DNA from 3 places in the Pectobacterium actinidiae genome. Region 3 is predicted to be linked to each of the others. Evidence: predicted binding sites of a transcription regulator. Region 3 holds the regulator's gene; each other region holds the start of a gene.

Evidence for each region. The regulator PurR, encoded in region 3, represses purine synthesis genes. The targets are predictions, from matches to a motif close to CANGCAAACGTTTGCNTG.
Region 1: the regulator PurR is predicted to act here: its motif matches at 1,862-1,879, upstream of guaB (IMP dehydrogenase).
Region 2: the regulator PurR is predicted to act here: its motif matches at 1,791-1,808, upstream of KKH3_RS02415 (NCS2 family permease).

What each region holds. Positions count from the first base shown of each region.
Region 1 covers NZ_JRMH01000001.1:3,246,043-3,249,514, reverse strand. The annotation lists gene KKH3_RS13935 (M4 family metallopeptidase) at 1-145, opposite strand, end outside; gene xseA (exodeoxyribonuclease VII large subunit) at 375-1,769, opposite strand; gene guaB (IMP dehydrogenase) at 1,941-3,407, shown strand.
Region 2 covers NZ_JRMH01000001.1:565,451-568,922, forward strand. The annotation lists gene KKH3_RS02405 (aspartate/glutamate racemase family protein) at 1-158, shown strand, start outside; gene puuE (allantoinase PuuE) at 171-1,127, shown strand; gene KKH3_RS02415 (NCS2 family permease) at 1,921-3,276, shown strand.
Region 3 covers NZ_JRMH01000001.1:2,577,125-2,580,596, reverse strand. The annotation lists gene cfa (cyclopropane fatty acyl phospholipid synthase) at 1-934, opposite strand, end outside; gene purR (HTH-type transcriptional repressor PurR) at 1,281-2,306, opposite strand; gene cydH (cytochrome bd-I oxidase subunit CydH) at 2,696-2,785, shown strand; gene KKH3_RS10925 (C40 family peptidase) at 2,955-3,472, opposite strand, start outside.

The DNA of each region.
Region 1 (3,472 bases), 670 kb from region 3:
CCGGGCGCGCGTTGTGACTGACCATTAATGACTGAACGTGCATCAGCGTCTGTTGCGCGCAGTGGCGCTGCTCGTCTGTGCCGTTTGCGATAATACGATGCAAAATGTAAGGGGGGATCACGCTACAAATCGGTCTGGACTTCATACCTCATCTCCTTGAAAGGCAACCATTGGGGTAACACAGACGATCAATAAAGTTCACTGTCTTTTATCCCATCCGCGTCACCGCGCAGGGTTCGGAACCCGTGCGATGAAAGCGGTGAATATGAATTAGTGAACTGGAAATGAGTATAGTTCAGATGTCAGAGGTAAGAATGGGGGACCGCCGTTGTTTTTAGGATAAATCCCCATTCGCGTGTTTTATGCTGTTCGCGTTATTTTGGCGTCTTAGATGCGGTTTTTTGCCGCTTTTTCGCGGAATTTGAATTCGTCATCAGCGTCGTGACCTGACTTTCTACCCAGCCGTCCTGCAAACGGGTTTTCAGTGTCTCACCGGGTGTGATTTGTGCGACGTTTTTCAGCACCTTGCCGTCTGGTGCGGTGGTGACATTATAGCCGCGCGCCAGCGTTGCGAGCGGGCTAACGCCTTCCAGTCGCGAACAGGCGATGCCTAGCTTCTGCTTGCTCTGATTCAACTGACGTTCCACCGCACTTTGCATCTGATAGCTAAGCTGTTGCAAACGCTGCTGGGCACGATGAATACGGGTTTGCGGCTGCTGTTGCATCAGACGCTGTTGTAAGCGTTCACTCCGGCGTGATATCTGCCGAAGCTGTTGCTGCATGGCATCATCCAGCCGTTGGCGTAATTTGACCAACTGGGCCTGCTGACGTGCCAGCCGCAGCTGTGGATGCTGCTGTTGCAAGCGGTGGTGCAGGCGGGTGAATTCCCGGTTGCGCTGGGCAAGGTAGTAATCCATCGCCATTTCCAGCCGCTGACGCTGGGACTGTATTTGGCGTAACAGCTCCAGTTGGTTACGACTCACTAACTCGGCAGCGGCGGATGGCGTGGGCGCACGCAGGTCACCGACGAAATCGGCGATGGTGACATCGGTTTCATGACCCACAGCGCTGACGATAGGAATGCGGCTGGCGAAAATCGCGCGGGCGACCCGTTCGTCATTAAAACTCCAGAGATCTTCCAGCGAACCGCCGCCGCGCCCGACGATTAACACATCACACTCATCCCGCTGGTTAGCCAACTCGATGGCGCGGACAATTTGTAACGGTGCTTCTGCGCCTTGCACTGATGTGGGATACACGATCACCGGCAGTGATGGATCGCGGCGCTGTAACACCTGCAAGATATCGTGTAGGGCGGCACCGCTGGCTGATGTAATCACACCGACCTGTTTGGCAGGAGAGGGAAGCACTTGCTTAAACTGCTGGTCGAACAGCCCTTCGGCGGCGAGACGTTGCTTGAGCTGTTCAAACTGCTGCTGTAGCAGGCCATCACCTGCGGGCTGCATGCTTTCCGCCAGTAGCTGATAGTCGCCACGGGGTTCATACAGCGTAATGCTCGCCCGAATCAGCACCTGCTGACCGTTTTGCGGGCGGAACGTCACTCTACGGTTGCTGGTACGAAACATCGCGCAGCGCACCTGTGCACGTTCGTCTTTCAGCGTGAAATACCAATGGCCGGATGAGGGCTGAGAAAGGTTGGAGATTTCGCCGGAGAGCCAAATCTGGCCCATTTCCATTTCCAACAGTTGTCTAACCGTCTGATTCAGGCGGCTAACGGTAAAAATTGCAGAGGAGGGAAATTGAGACATTGTGAGCCAGATCAAATTTTAAAACAGTCACTTAATTGATCGATACTACCTACCTGAAACAGGTAATCAAGCATTTTAGTAAAATAATGCTGGAGGCAACCGATTACGCTCTGTATAATGCCACGGCAATATTTTATCTATTCTTACATCCACCTTGGTGAGATATTGCCCATGCTACGTATCGCTAAAGAAGCACTGACGTTTGATGACGTCCTCCTGGTTCCCGCTCATTCTACCGTTCTGCCAAACACTGCCGATCTGTCCACGCAGTTGACGAAAAACATTCGCCTGAATATTCCTATGCTGTCCGCAGCGATGGATACCGTTACCGAATCTGGCCTGGCTATTGCGCTGGCGCAGGAAGGCGGTCTGGGCTTTATTCACAAAAATATGTCCATTGATCGTCAGGCTGAAGAAGTTAGCCGCGTGAAAAAACACGAAAGCGGCGTGGTGGTTGATCCACAGACCGTGACGCCAGAAACCACGCTGCGTGAAATGAAAGAGCTGACCGAGCGCAATGGCTTCGCTGGCTACCCTGTCGTGGCAAAAGACAACGAACTGGTCGGTATCATCACTGGTCGTGACGTGCGTTTTGTGACCGATTTGGAAAAACCGGTTAGCGCGTTCATGACGCCGAAAGAGCGTCTGGTCACCGTTAAAGAAGGCGAAGCGCGTGATGTCGTGCTGCAAAAAATGCACGAAAAACGCGTCGAGAAAGCGCTGGTCGTTGACGACAAATTCCACCTGATCGGCATGATCACGGTAAAAGATTTCCAGAAAGCAGAACGTAAACCGAACGCCTGTAAAGACGAGCACGGCCGCCTGCGCGTTGGCGCAGCGGTTGGTGCGGGTGCGGGTAACGAAGAGCGCGTTGATGCGTTAGTTGCCGCGGGCGTTGACGTACTGCTGATCGACTCCTCACACGGCCATTCCGAAGGTGTATTACAGCGTATTCGTGAAACGCGCGCGAAATACCCGAACCTCGAAATTATCGGCGGCAACGTCGCGACGGGCGCAGGCGCGAAAGCGCTGGTTGAAGCGGGCGTTAGCGCGGTGAAAGTGGGTATCGGCCCTGGCTCTATCTGTACCACCCGTATCGTGACTGGCGTGGGTGTACCGCAAATTACGGCGATTTCCGATGCGGTTGAAGCGCTGGAAGGCACGGGGATTCCGGTCATCGCCGATGGCGGTATCCGCTTCTCCGGCGACATCGCTAAAGCCATCGCGGCAGGCGCAGCCTGTGTCATGGTCGGTTCTATGCTGGCGGGTACGGAAGAATCCCCGGGCGAAATCGAACTGTACCAAGGGCGTTCATTCAAATCCTATCGCGGCATGGGCTCACTGGGCGCGATGTCCAAAGGTTCATCAGACCGTTACTTCCAGACCGATAACGCTGCCGACAAACTGGTGCCGGAAGGTATCGAAGGCCGCGTAGCTTATAAAGGCCGTCTGAAAGAGATCGTTCATCAGCAAATGGGCGGCTTGCGCTCCTGCATGGGTCTGACCGGTTGCGCTACTATCGACGCACTGCGCACGCAGGCTGAGTTTGTACGTATCAGCGGCGCAGGCATTCAGGAAAGCCACGTTCACGACGTTACCATCACTAAAGAGTCACCGAACTACCGTATGGGTTCATAAGGTGATTTAACGCTATAAACCCTGTACTATTTTGCGCCGCTCTGCCTTTGCGTAAGGCTGAGCGG
Region 2 (3,472 bases), 2.0 Mb from region 3:
TGACTCAAGAACTGGCTATACCGGTCATTGATGGCGTTAGCGCTGCCGTCAAACTGATTGAATCGTTGTCGGCACTGGGGCTGACGACCAGTAAGCACGGCGATCTGGATTATCCTGTAACCAAGCCGTTGAGCGGCATGTTTAGCACTTTGCGTTAAGGAAATACGACAATGATAAAAGAATCTGCCGCATTGATTGACGTCACCGATGGTGATTATCCACGCGATCTCATTGGCTATGCCGGAAAGCCACCACACGCTAACTGGCCTGGAAACGCCCGAATCGCGGTGCAGTTTGTGCTGAATTATGAAGAAGGTGCGGAAAATAACGTGCTGCATGGCGATGCGGGATCGGAACAATTTCTGTCCGATATTATTGGGGCGGCGAGCTATCCCGATCGTCATATGTCAATGGACTCACTGTATGAATATGGTTCTCGCGCAGGATTTTGGCGTATCCATCAGGAGTTCCAGCGGCGCGGTTTGCCGCTGACGGTATTTGGTGTTGCGATGGCGCTGGCACGTAATCCGGCGATTGTCGAGGCGATAAAATCGGCGGACTATGATGTGGTGAGCCACGGCTGGCGTTGGATTCATTATCAAAACGTGGATATCGACACAGAACGTGAACACATGGATAAAGCGATCGATGTGCTTACAGCACTATTCGGTAAGTCTCCACTGGGCTGGTATACCGGTCGGGATAGTCCGCATACTCGTCAGTTGGTCGTCGAACAAGGCAATTTCTGGTATGACAGCGACTATTATGGCGACGATCTTCCGTTTTGGATGCCAGTGAAAAAAAGTAATGGCGATGTGCACCCACATCTCATCGTGCCGTATACCCTTGATGCGAACGACATGCGTTTTGCCTCACCGCAGGGGTTTAACAGCGGTGAACAGTTTTTTAGTTATCTGAAAGACAGTTTCGATGTGCTCTATGAAGAAGGGGAAACGGCACCCAAAATGTTATCGATCGGCATGCACTGCCGCTTACTCGGGAGGCCTGGGCGTTTCCGTGCGTTACAGCGTTTTCTTGATTACATTCAGCAGCACGATCGCGTATGGATTTGTCGTCGTCAGGATATTGCGGAGCACTGGCGCCAGCATCACCCGTATGTCGCGTGATGACGCATAGCGTATACCAGAAACAAAAATGGCCGCCGGATGGCAGCCATTTTAGGTGGTTAACGTACTGAGTACGATTAACGGAAGATAGCGTGGGGGTTAACACCGCGATAGGTTTTGCCCAACGCTTTTAATATTTGATTGATTTTGCGGACAACGCGCATCTTTTTTATCCCCACGATTCTTAAATAATTAGTGGTTGAAAGTACCAAAGTTGATGTTGATGTTTTCAAACATAGCGATGATTTTGTTCAGCAGTTTCATAGTCATTTCCTCGTTGTTAGTTGATTTGTTTTCTGTGATGCTGTTCACGTTTTTAAGAATACTCGTACTGATATGGGTGGTCAACTTTTTTGTGATGCTAATCACAAAAAAATGAACGATCAGTTTGTAAGGACTAAACCGCTGTTTTGATTTCTGTCTAAAAACCTTTTCTGCTTTTTCTTCATACTGGCGCGTTTTCAGCGAGTTGTCTGTTTGAGCATTACCTGTACTGGCCGAGTGCTTCCTTGCCGTGAGATAGGTAAATTGTCTTGATTAGCAGTTGAAATAAGCGCAGGTGAAGCGGGATAATCGTGCGCTTCACATTGTCTGGCAGTGTTTATCCAGTTTTTTAGTACAGCCCGTTTTAATACGGCAACGTTTTCCGGTTTTGCAGTCAGCGAGTTAATCGTTTGCGTGCGGAGCCATAGGGTTCATGGTGCACCAGTAATGCTGGTGTACTCGCGGAGTAAGGCCGTGGGAACCGATCAAATTGATCTTAAATAATAATGGCATTTCAGGGGATACCACCATGTCAAACACCACCCGTCAGGCAGGCCCACAGGGCACGCTTGATGCTTTTTTCAAAATTACACAGCGCGGCAGTAACGTGCGTCAGGAAGTGTTAGCCGGTCTGACAACGTTTCTGGCCATGGTTTACTCGGTCATTGTGGTTCCTAGCATGTTGGGCAAGGCGGGTTTCCCGCCAGCGGCTGTGTTCGTTGCAACCTGTCTGGTTGCCGGGCTGGGCTCGCTGCTGATGGGATTGTGGGCCAATCTGCCAATGGCAATTGGTTGTGCGATTTCTCTGACAGCATTTACCGCATTCAGTCTGGTGCTGGGGCAACAAATCAGCATTCCTGTGGCGCTGGGCGCAATCTTCCTGATGGGCGTGCTGTTTACCATCATTTCCGTCACGGGCATCCGCTCCTGGATCTTGCGCAACCTGCCTCTCGGCGTCGCGCACGGTACAGGTATTGGTATTGGTCTTTTCCTGCTGATTATTGCCGCCAACGGTGTGGGTCTGGTGGTAAAAAACCCGATTGACGGCCTGCCGGTTGCGCTGGGTGATTTCACCTCTTTCCCCGTGATTATGTCTTTGCTGGGGCTGGCGGCGACTATCGGTTTAGAGAAGCGTCGCGTACCGGGCGGTATTCTTCTGGTGATCATCGTTATCTCTATTCTGGGGTTGATTTTTGATCCGAATGTAAAATATTCCGGTTTCTTTGCCTTACCGAGCCTGACGTCGGCTGACGGGTCGTCGCTGATCTTCAGTCTGGACATCATGGGCGCATTGCAGCCGATGGTTCTGCCGAGCGTACTGGCGCTGGTGATGACGGCCGTGTTTGATGCCACCGGTACGATCCGTGCCGTTGCCGGACAGGCAAACCTGTTGGATAAAGACGGACAAATCATCAACGGCGGTAAAGCCCTGACCGCAGACTCCGTGAGCAGCATTTTCTCCAGTCTGGTCGGGACATCTCCGGCGGCGGTTTACATCGAATCCGCAGCGGGTACGGCAGCCGGTGGTAAAACGGGCTTAACGGCAACCGTTGTCGGTGTCCTGTTCCTGCTGCTGCTGTTTGTGTCTCCGTTAGCGTATTTGGTGCCTGGCTATGCTACCGCACCTGCGCTGATGTACGTTGGCCTACTGATGCTGGGCAACGTCTCCAAACTGAACTTTGATGACTTCGTGGATGCCATGTCTGGTCTGGTGTGCGCCGTATTCATCGTGCTGACCTGTAACATCGTGACCGGTATCATGCTGGGCTTTGGCGCGCTGGTATTAGGCCGCATCTGTGCCGGCGAATGGCGTAAGTTGAACATCGGCACTGTGATTATCGCTGTCGCACTCGTGGTGTTCTACGCTGGCGGCTGGGCGCTGTAATCCCTTCCTACAGACCTTCTGGCGTTGTCCAGAAGGTCTGTTACTCCTCGTCTTTTCTTCCTCTTTCCCTTCCTTACCATTTCCCACGCCAAACGCGATTTTATGTGCCTTTTTATTGGCGTTGGGTTGATGTTACTTGTGTGATAATCAATCTTGTTATTAATTTCGATTTCGGCCAAAAATCCATTTTCATACC
Region 3 (3,472 bases):
TGTGCCAATCCTCCATCACCATGTAAGGCTCACTCGCCTGCGCAATGTGCCGTATGGAGGGAATACAGCCGTTGGGGAAAATGTATTTATGAGTCCAGGGATCGAGGTATGGGTCGGTCTTATTGGCTCCGATGGTATGTAAGAGAAACAGCCCATTAGGCTTTAGATTACGCCGCACGATGCGAAAGTAATTGTCATAGTTGCGTGGCCCGACGTGTTCAAACATGCCAACTGACACGATACGATCAAATTGCCGATTGAGATCGCGATAATCCTGTCGTTCAATGGTGACGTCCAGATTCTGACAGCGCTGCTGTGCCAGCATTTGCTGCTCCTTTGAAATCGTGATGCCGTAAACTGATACGCCATAGTGCCGGGCTGCAAACTCCGCAAGCCCGCCCCAACCGCAGCCGATATCCAGCAGCGTCATCCCTGATGTTAACTGGAGTTTTTCGCAAATCATGGCGAGTTTGTCTTCCTGCGCCTGTTCCAGCGTTTGTGCCTGTTTCCAGTAAGCGCAGGAGTACTGCATGTAGGGATCCAGCATCAGGGTAAACAGGTCATTACCTAAATCGTAATGCGCTTTACCGACAATCTGAGCGCGTCGACGGGACTGCAAATTCGTGATACGGGAGAGGGCGACTCGCGTAAGATCGTGCAATCGGCGGGGGAGTTTCGCTTCCAGATCCGCACGCAGGACGCGATGGGAGAACATATCCAGCTGTTCACATTCCCACCATCCATCCATGTAGCTTTCTCCCAACCCCAACGATCCTTCTTGCAGAACGCGCTTAAAAAAACCGGGGTTGATCACCTGGATATCAAAAGGACGGGTACCGTTGATGGTGATATCCGCGCTAGCCAACATGTCCTGTACGATGTGGAACCAGGGGGCGGTCTCCTCATCCCATTCTTCTGTATAAGGTGAACTCATCGTGTCTCCTTAACTTTTCTTAGATAAAAGTATCGTAAACAGACCTGGAAAACACTTATCGCAGCCGGGGTATCGGCTGTCACCAGAGAAAATGAAACACGGTATTATACCCGTCATACTTCAAGCCGCATGTACGTCGGCTACGTCCGTTACTCGGCTCATTCATGAGCCTCGCCCTAAAGGGCCAACGCTTTGACGTTGTGCAAAACGCTAGCGTGTTGTCATGCAACTCGATTATTTAGGGTATAGAATTAGAACGGCTTCAGCCAGCCTACAAGAAAGCTGGCTGAAGCAGAGAGGGAAAGCTGGCAGGGATAAGAAAATCGTCTGTATAGAATGGCTGCGGTTAGCGGCGATAGTCGAGGTAAGGGCCATCTGCCACTGAACGACGTTCAATCAGCGTCGGGTGTACTTCAATGACGTGCGCATCTTCCCGTTTACTGGTTATGCGATCCAAGAGCATAGAGAACGCGGACTGGCCCAGACGCTCCTTTGGCTGGTGGATGGTGGTCAGCGCAGGTGTAAAGAAGCGTGCGTGGCGCACGTTGTCATAACCGATCACCGAAATATCCTGCGGTACGCGCAGACCCAGTTCGTCAGCCGCACAGATAGCACCCATCGCCATAATATCGCCGCCGCAGAATACGGCGGTTGGCCGCTGTTTCTGTGCGAGAATCTGATGCATGGCTTTATAGCCGGACTCCGGTTCAAAATCGCCCCGAACCACCCATTCGTCGCGCACGGAAATGTCGGCTTCCTTCAGTGCTTTTAAAAAACCGAGGTAGCGTCCGCTGCCGGTATTGCGTTCTTGAGTGCCGGGGATGGCACCGATATCACGATGGCCGCGTTCGATCAGGTAGCGACCTGCCATATAACCACCTTCAAAGGCGTTATCGATAATCGTATCGGTAAAATCGCTGTGCATTTGTCCCCAGTCCATAACGACCATCGGAATGCTGCGATAATCTTCCAACATCGACAATAGTTCTGGTGGGTACTCGGCGCACATCACCAACAGGCCGTCGACACGTTTTTGCGCCAGCATGGAAAGGTAGGCGCGCTGCTTGCCGATGTCGTTATGCGAATTACACAGCACCAGCGTGTAGCCTTTGGCATAGCAGCTGTTTTCAACGGCTTCAATGATCTCGGCGAAATAGGGGGCTTCGCTGGAGGTGGCCAGCAAGCCGATAGATTTAGTGTGATTAACTTTGAGGCTGCGGGCGACGGCGCTGGGTGAATAGTGCAATTCTTTGATTGCTGCCCTGACGGCTGCCTTAGTCTCTTCGGCGACGAAACGTGTTTTATTGATCACGTGCGATACGGTTGTGGTAGAAACGCCAGCACGCTTTGCCACATCTTTAATCGTTGCCATCTAAAAATGACTCCTGAACTTACCTGTTATAGACGTAAGTATATTGTTAATCGTTTGCCTACGTTTAATGTTCTTCTTCTAAGCTAAAAAACAGGATTTCAGAAGGAGAATGCCGAATGTTATACCGAAGGGATCTGGGTTGACGTTTTTCGACTGATACGCAGCGCTTTCATAAACAGCGGATTGTGTCCGATTTATCATGAAAGTGGAAGGGCTAATTTATACTATTAGTGATGCATTCGTCCGAGATTTTTCGCTAGAATTATGAAAGAATCGTAATAACCCTATTATTTGTGGCTTTAACTACCTAAACGCGCTCGGCTGTGCAGGGTTGTGTCTTTTCAGATGAAGCTTTCAGATAAAATTTGTTCGTTAATAAGGAGTCATTTATGGATACAGATCTGAAGATGTCTTTGCTGACAACTATTGGTTCGTTGGCGGTGATCATCGTGTTTAGTTTTACAGCGGTGCTGAACTAACCAAACGACTGGTTAGATATTCAGACACGTTGATGATGCCATAAACGTGTCTGAATCGCTTTTATACCCGCCATACTTCAAGTTGCATGTGCGTTGGCGTTGTTCAAAACGTTAACGTTTTGTCCTGAAACTCGAATTATTTAGGGTATACAAGAGATATAATCTGTTCTTAACGAATGGTTTGCGGTGTCACTACACGACGCGCGCCAACGTAGTGCTCCTGCCAATAATCTTCACTCAACTTGCTGATACGAATATCTGAGCCTGTACGCGGCGACTGAATGAATTTCCCTTCCCCCAGATAAACTCCGACGTGATCGGCCGCGCCACGATTATTGATGCGGAAAAAGACCAAATCGCCACTTTCCAGCTCGCTCTTTTTAATCGGAGCGGCGTCGCGCAGGTGATACATTTCGTTTGCGGTGCGTGGAATTTGGATTTTAACGACATCTTTGTAGGCGTAATAAACCAGTCCGCTACAGTCGAACCCAGTAAAGGGAGATGAACCGCCCCAGTGGTAAGGCTTGCCTATCTGGCTCATCAACTTATTCATTGCCGTTGTTTTGGCATGCTGATAGCGCTTTTTATGCGCAGCGCTTAACGCCATTCCTTTTTCTGTCAGCGACGGATTTTTATCTGCCTTACCCTTGAGTGCGGTCTTCTTCAGACCGGTTTTGACTCTGGTTT